DNA from 2 places in the Brevibacillus sp. genome. Region 1 is predicted to be linked to the other one. Evidence: riboswitches for the same ligand, from Rfam matches in the RefSeq annotation. Region 1 holds a riboswitch; the other holds the start of a gene.
The links. Region 1 has a riboswitch for lysine ahead of DEP07_RS07895 (amino acid permease). Riboswitches for the same ligand answer to the same signal wherever they lie in the genome.
Positions count from the first base shown of each region.

Region 2: linked by a shared signal. The riboswitch ahead of dapD (2,3,4,5-tetrahydropyridine-2,6-dicarboxylate N-acetyltransferase) and the one ahead of DEP07_RS07895 (amino acid permease) in region 1 are both predicted to bind lysine.

Region 1 is NZ_DOTK01000033.1:5,879-9,625, reverse strand. It holds gene DEP07_RS07900 (TolC family protein) at 1-951, opposite strand, end outside; gene DEP07_RS07895 (amino acid permease) at 1,149-2,591, opposite strand; lysine riboswitch at 2,704-2,890, opposite strand; gene DEP07_RS07890 (DinB family protein) at 3,008-3,502, opposite strand; gene DEP07_RS07885 (CGNR zinc finger domain-containing protein) at 3,660-3,747, shown strand, end outside.
Region 2 is NZ_DOTK01000005.1:28,486-32,232, reverse strand. It holds gene DEP07_RS00850 (GNAT family N-acetyltransferase) at 1-280, opposite strand, end outside; gene DEP07_RS00845 (flavodoxin) at 373-816, opposite strand; lysine riboswitch at 972-1,161, shown strand; gene dapD (2,3,4,5-tetrahydropyridine-2,6-dicarboxylate N-acetyltransferase) at 1,265-1,975, shown strand; gene DEP07_RS00835 (aspartate aminotransferase family protein) at 1,990-3,204, shown strand; gene DEP07_RS00830 (N-acetyldiaminopimelate deacetylase) at 3,208-3,747, shown strand, end outside.

The DNA.
Region 1 (3,747 bases):
GATCAAGTCTTTCAAGGCTGCTTTTTGACTCGTGTAATCCGACAAAGCTTGCTGGTATTGCTTGGCAGCCTCGTTTTTGGCAAGGACGCTCTCAGCCAATGCTTTTTTCGCCGCGGCGACCTTTTCGTAAGAGTCGGCTACTTCTTGATCGACTTTTTGCTTCAGTCGTTCCAGCACCAGGTCGGACTTGCGCAATTGCTTGACGGCTACTTTGCCTTTATAGGTGCTGATGGGCGTGTAATCTTTCGTGTAGTTAACTTTGACTTCGGCAAAATCTTTCTCGGCGACAGCTTTCATCATGTCAGGCCGCTTTTTGTAGGCTTGCGCTTTGGCTTCTTCCAGAGTGGCAACTAGCGGTGCGGACAGCTCGCGGGTTTCCAAGCGCCAGGACTTGTCCTTTTTTTCGTTCAGCAGGTCGTTGAGTTTGGCCAATGCCTGCTTGTAGCTGGTTTCCAGAGCGGACAGCTTTTCTTTCGCTTCGTCGTTCTCCGACCAGTATTGGCGTTGGATGCTTTGCTTTTGCAGCTTGATCTTTTCTTCCAGAGAAGAGACTTCAAAATACGCTTTTTGCACTTGCAGCTGCAAATTGTTTTTTGAGGTTTTCAAAGTGACTTCGCTAAGCGCCAGGTCTTTTCTCGCTTTGGCAGCGTCTTCGTATTTTTTCTTGGCATCATCGAGCGTATTGACGTTTTCGAGCTGGATGGCCGCTTTTTCTCGCAGCGTATAGAGCGTTTCATATTCCGTAACATCGTAATCTATTTGCAGCAGCTCAAGATCGATGCTGGTTTTCAATGCCTGCTCGATCGCACCGTGGAGAGACAGAGGAGCGGTCTGGGGTTGTTCTGCGGCTGCAACAACTGCAGGAGCGGCCATAGCCAAATGAGTATTGCCTGCAAGAAGCGCGGCAACCAGTGTAGTGCTGTAGAGATGCTTCGATAACCTGGACTTCATTATGGGGCCTCCTTGGGAATAGGAAAAGAGTTTGTCGATAACGATTCTCATTATCAATTTTTCATGAACAGTATATATTTCCAGTCTACATTCGTCAATATGTAATCATAAGAAAGTTGATCGGAAAAATAAAATGAAACAAAGAAAAAGCTCCCTCGACGTGAGGGAGCCTGCAATGACTTGTTTGGCAAAGCTATTTATTTTTCGTCCATGCTGAAATCTACTTTATGGAGCGGAACAAGCTTGCTCTTTTTCGTATACTTGTAGACAAGCCAAACGATCAAAAACAGCGGCAAGCCAACATAGGAGACGAACACGCCGTTCCAGTCAATCTCGCCGCCGATAAACGCCGAGTAGTTTTGGCCGACAATGACGACGCAGCAAATGATAAAGGCGAAAATCGGGCCAAACGGGAACAGCTTCGCCCGGTATGGCAGCTCACGCAGGTCGCGGCCTTGGGCCAGGTACGCTTTGCGGAAGCGGTAATGGCTGATGGCAATGCCGAGCCAAGCGATAAACCCGGACATGCCGGATGCGTTCAGAAGCCATACGTACACCTCGCCATCTCCAAACAGGGAGGACAGAAACGCCAGCGCACCGATGGCAGCCGTCATGATCAAGGAATTGATCGGGACGCCGTTGCGAGTGACTTTGGCAAACCATTTTGGCGCTTTTCCTTCCTTCGCCAGCACCCACAGCATGCGGGTGGATGCGTACATGCCGGAGTTCCCGGCAGACAGCACGGAGGTGAGGATGACCGCATTCATCACAGAGGCGGCGAAGGCAAAGCCGGCTTTTTCAAAGACGATCGTGAACGGGCTGATGGCAATATCGGTAATATCACCGCTGATCAGATTCGGATTGTCGTAAGGAACGAGCAACCCGATAATCAGGATTGCGAAAATGTAGAAGAGCAAGATGCGCCAAAAAATCTGGCGGATCGCTTTCGGGATATTGCGCGCAGGGTCTTCGCTCTCACCAGCGGCCACCCCTACAAGCTCGGTTCCCTGGAACGAGAACCCGGCAATCATGAAGACGCCGAGAAGCGCCATGAAGCCGCCATTGAACGGTGCATCGCCTTTGGTGAAGTTTTGGAAGCCGACTGCTTCGCCACCCATAATGCCGAAGATCATCAAAATACCAATGATGATAAAGACGACGACGGTGACTACTTTAATCAAGGCAAACCAGTATTCAGATTCGCCGTAGCCTTTGACAGACAACAGATTAAGAGCAAACATAAGGACGAGGAACAAGGCACTCCACAAAATGGCGGGAGTATCCGGGAACCAGTATTTCATAATGAGAGCTGCGGCTGACAGTTCGACCGCAATCGTAATTGCCCAGTTGTACCAGTAATTCCAGCCAAGCGCGAAGCCGAGTGACGGGTCGACGAATCTGGTGGCGTAGGTGGAAAAGGAGCCGGATACAGGCATGAAGGCGGCCATTTCCCCAAGACTGGTCATCAAAAAGTAAACCATGATACTGATAGCGATGTAGGCGACCAAAGCGCCCCCTGGTCCGGCTTCGTGAATCGAGCCTCCACTCGCCAGGAACAAGCCCGTACCGATGGAGCCGCCGATGGCGATCATCGTCAGGTGGCGGGCTTTCAAACCACGTTGCAGTTGATTCTGTGACATAAGATGCTTGCACGACCTTTCGAAGATTTTGAGAAGGTCGGTCGGAAACGAAAAAACCGCCAATAGCCAAAAACGGCATAGGGCGGTATCATCCAATCCCCACCAAGCCTTCACTGAAGATAGCACACCACGTTTGCCCGGCAAGCAAACGTGACAGTTCTGTCCCTTTCGGGTACAGCCCCAGCCCACGCGCACAGAGATGCGATATGAGCTTCGGCGGCTTTTCCCTTTCCTGGAGTCATAGATTTCTTCTGAATCTCGTACAGGATGACATAAAAGCCGCGACCTCTACCCTCACCGTGAAAGATGAGGATAACATGTATGAAGTTGATTTATTTATCAACTATATAAGATTGATCGTTATTAATCAATGAAAAAAGTTGTGCTGCAAAATATTGCTAGAGTGGGAGCAAGGGCTACAAAAATGACCTGCGCGCAGGCCAAGAGCCTTGCAGCTTGCGGATTTGCACAATTTGTCCCGTATGAAAAGCGTCGTGCAAAATGATGCTCATCACGCTTTGCCCGATGGAGATGGTGGGCAGCGGCTGATCGAATGCATCGCCGGAAAGGGAGCGGAGCTTTTCATGAATGCCGCGATGTACTTCTTCCATGCGCTGCACCGCCGCTTGCCAAGCTGCTTCGTCGTCTGGCGCTCCGGATGGTTGGAAGGTGTCATCGTTCGTCTCAGCCGTACCAGGAAAATCCGTACCGGATAGACGGTGCAGCAAACGCTCTTTGAAATAGAGCAGATGACTGAGATTTTCCCAGATCGTGTTCGCTGCCTCTCCTTCGGGACGCCAGCTGGCTTGGGCCACGGTCACGCCATCCAGGGCGTGCTTGAGCGGCGGATACCAATCTTCTTTGTCATACGTGCACTCCCATTCATGAACAAGCAATTCCATCCGATTCATGTGTTTCCTCCTCGTCTGTCAAACAGATTGGTGAAGCGCTATAATGGCAATAAGAAGAAGTTTGTAACGCTCAAAATGAATTTTGGTGGTTACAAGATGATCTTACCATATGTTGGTGTTACCTACAAGAAGCGAAAATAGATGGGGGAAGAGAAGTGTGCAATGGCTATGCATCGATTTTTTAAACAGCGATTGGCGTGACTGGCGCGGGACAGGCCGCAAGGAAAATCGCCTGGCAAAGCGGG
Region 2 (3,747 bases), on a different contig from region 1:
TTTGCCAGGCGCCGCGTACGACGTTTGACAGGGCAACACGGCCGATCATGTCGTCCGTTTCGCGCAGAAAGACGCCAAAAGCGTAGCCTGTGCCAGCGGCAAAGTCTTTTTCCGCCTGGGCGATTTGTTCCTGTTGGCCCGTGAGCGTCAAAAAGGAAGACGACCGAATCGGTTCAAAAGGTTGCAAAAAAGCATGATTACGCAGCCGAAGCTCAAGAAGCTCGGCTGCGTCGTCCATGCCCAGAGGTCGCAGATAGACCGTTTCTGTATGTAGCGTCATGATATCAATCCTCCCTGGAAAAAGTCGGATCGACATTGTACCATGACTTGATTTAAGTGGAAAGGCTTTTTCTTTTCAGCGGCCTTCTGGTCTTAGCCCAGCAATTCGGAGAAAGAAACGCCAAACGCCTTGCAGGTTTCCACTTCTTTCGCTGTAGGGGACAGCTCGATTTTCAAGCCTTCAAGTGGTGTTTCCGCACCGCGCTCGCTCGCCTTTTTCAAGAGAGTATCTACGGCAGCGCCAACGTGCTCGTAAGCGGAATCGCAGGAACCGAATGCGACTACTTTTTTGCCAGTCAGATCGATGTCGTCCATCTCTTCGTAGAAGTCCAGGCACTCGTCCGGAAGATCGCCGTCGCCCCAAGTGTAAGCGCCGAGCAGGATGCCATCGTAGTCCTCAAGCTCCTTGGCTGTTGCGTCCATCACTTCTTTTATCTCCAGCTCTTTTCCTGTGGATCGAATACCCTCAGCAATCGCTTCAGCAATCTCTTGTGTGTTTCCAGTCATGCTTGCGTAAACCATCAAAATGCGGCTCATAAGGTTGAAACCCTCCAAATAAGATAATGAAAATCATTCTCACAAAAATAAGATAATGAAAATGATTCTCGTTGTCAACGATTTTTTTTCTTTCTATAAAGCTGTTGCCACATGGGAATGATTTTGGTAGAGTTAAATGAAATTATAATATTGGAAGTCTAAATAGAGGTGCGCCGAAGAATAGTACATCTTTTCGTCATCTGCCGGGGGGCGGGAAAAGGAGGAAAGGCTAAAGCGCCGAAGCGGTTGTTGTTCCCCTCGAACAGCAGCGGCTGGGGTGGCTCATGAACAATGAACATCCTGTCACAAAAGACGATTGTCTTCTTGTGGAGCGCTATTTACGATTTGCTTGGGCAGTTTGGAAAGCAATGAGATAGCGAATGCACTCATTGCTTTTTTTAGTCAATTTAAACAAGGCAAGGTTTTGATCAAAAAGGAGGATTTACCTGTGAACATGATGGATGCAAATGAAATTATCGCGTTTATTCAAAAAAGCGAAAAGAAAACACCTGTGAAAGTATACGTGAAAGGCAATCTGGAGGGCATTGACTTCGGTGCCAGCGCAAAAACGTTCATCACTGGCTCTACTGGCGTCGTCTTTGGCGAGTGGAAAGAGATCGAGCCTGTTTTGGCTGCAAACGCCGACAAAATCGAGGACTACGTGGTAGAAAGCGACCGCCGCAATTCCGCGATTCCATTGCTCGATACAAAAGGCATCCAGGCTCGCATCGAGCCGGGCGCGATCATCCGTGACCAGGTTACCATCGGAAACAACGCGGTGATCATGATGGGAGCTTCGATCAATATTGGCGCGGTAATTGGCGAAGGCACGATGATCGACATGAACGTGGTTGTAGGTGGACGCGGTACAATCGGGAAAAATTGCCACATCGGCGCTGGTTCTGTCATTGCAGGCGTTATTGAGCCGCCTTCCGCACAGCCGGTTGTTGTCGAAGACGATGTCGTGATCGGTGCCAATGCGGTTATCCTCGAAGGCGTTCGCGTAGGAAAAGGCGCGGTCGTAGCAGCAGGCGCGGTCGTGATTGAGGATGTGCCGCCATACGTGGTTGTTGCGGGCACACCTGCTCGTGTCATCAAACAAATCGACGACAAAACTCGCTCCAAGACGGAGATCAAGCAGGAGCTACGTCAGCTGTAGGGGAGAGAGCTCACATGGACTGGCGTACGCTCGACGAACAATACATCGTCTCTTCTTATAAACGTTTGCCTATCGCGATCGCCAAAGGGGAAGGAAACTACCTGTACGATACAGCGGGCAACAAGTATTTGGACCTGTTTACGGGCCTGGCAGTCAATGTGCTGGGCCACTCCCACCCGCGGATTGTTCAGGCGCTGCGCGATCAGGGAGAACGTTTCCTGCACATTTCCAACGTATTTTTGAACCAGCCGGCGATCCTGTTGGCCAAGCGGCTGGTCGAGCAGACGATCCCGGGAAAAGTGTTCTTCACCAATTCCGGCGCAGAGGCGACCGAGTCCGCGATCAAAATGATTCACAAATGGACGAAGACCGACGGAGCGGGACGCGAAGGGATCGTCGTCTTGCGCAACAGTTTTCACGGCAGGACGCTGGGCGCCGTTCGGCTGACCAGGCAAGCGCACGTCTATCAAGATTTTCCGCAGCCGGATTTTCCCGTGTACGAGCTTGATCCGGAGGACACAGCCGGATTGCGCGCCATCTGTCGCGAGGCAAAGCCAGCAGCCGTCCTGATGGAGCCTGTTCTTGGCTCCGGGGGTGTCGTGCCTTTGTCTGTAGACTTTTTGCGCGAGGTGGCGACCATTTGCCAAGAGGAAGGCATGCTGTTTGCCATGGATGAAATCCAGACAGGCATGGGACGGACGGGAAAACTGTTTGCCTACGAGCACGCAGGCGTGACGCCAGATTTGATCCTGTTTGCCAAAGGAGTAGGCGGCGGACTTCCGCTCGGTGGCGTCATTGCCGGGACGAAGCTGATGAACCAGTTCAAGCCGGGAGATCACGGCACGACTTTTGCGCCGTCTCCGCTTTCGGCTGCTTTGGGCAATGTCGTGCTGGACGAACTGCTCGATCCCGCATTTGCAGCGAGCGTAGACGAAGTGATTGCCTACCTGTGGGCTGGACTGGAAGCACTGCGTGAGCGCCTCCCGGAACAGCTTCAGGCGCTGCGCGGCAAAGGCATGATGGTGGGAATCCCGCTCAGTGCTGCTCCCGAAGAGGTCAGCCGCTTGCAGCAAGCCATGCTGGATCGGGGAGTTCTCGTGGATGTGACGCAAAAAACGATTGTTCGCTTGCTGCCGCCGCTCACTTTGACCAAGGAAGACGTAGACCGTTTCCTGGAAAGCTTTGCAGCGGAACTGGCTGAGCTTCAAGGGGCAAAAGGGGAGGCGTAAGCGATGACGACATCTTTGTTTACCCAAATTCGCCGCGATCTGCACCAAATTCCCGAGCCGGGCTTTCAAGAGGTAAAAACGCAAAAGTATTTGCTCGATTACCTGGAGAAGCTTCCGCAAGATCGGCTGGAGATCAAGACATGGCGCACCGGGATTTTGGTCAAGGTTGCCGGAACCAATCCGAAGCGGACGATTGCCTGGCGGACTGACATGGACGGCTTGCCGATTGCAGAGGAGACGTCCTATCCGTTTCGCTCGTTGCATGAAGGGTATATGCATGCGTGCGGACACGACATGCACATGGCGATTGCTCTCGGGCTGCTGACGCATTTTGTGCAGCAGCCGATCGCAGATCACCTGCTGTTCCTGTTTCAGCCGGCGGAAGAAGGGCCAGGCGGCGCCCTGCCGATGATGGAGAGCGAAGAGTTTGCGCTCTGGCGGCCCGACTGCATTTTTGCCCTGCACATCGCTCCCGAGTATCCTGTGGGCCATATTGCTACAAAGCCGGGCATTTTGTTTGCGAACACGTCCGAATTGTACATC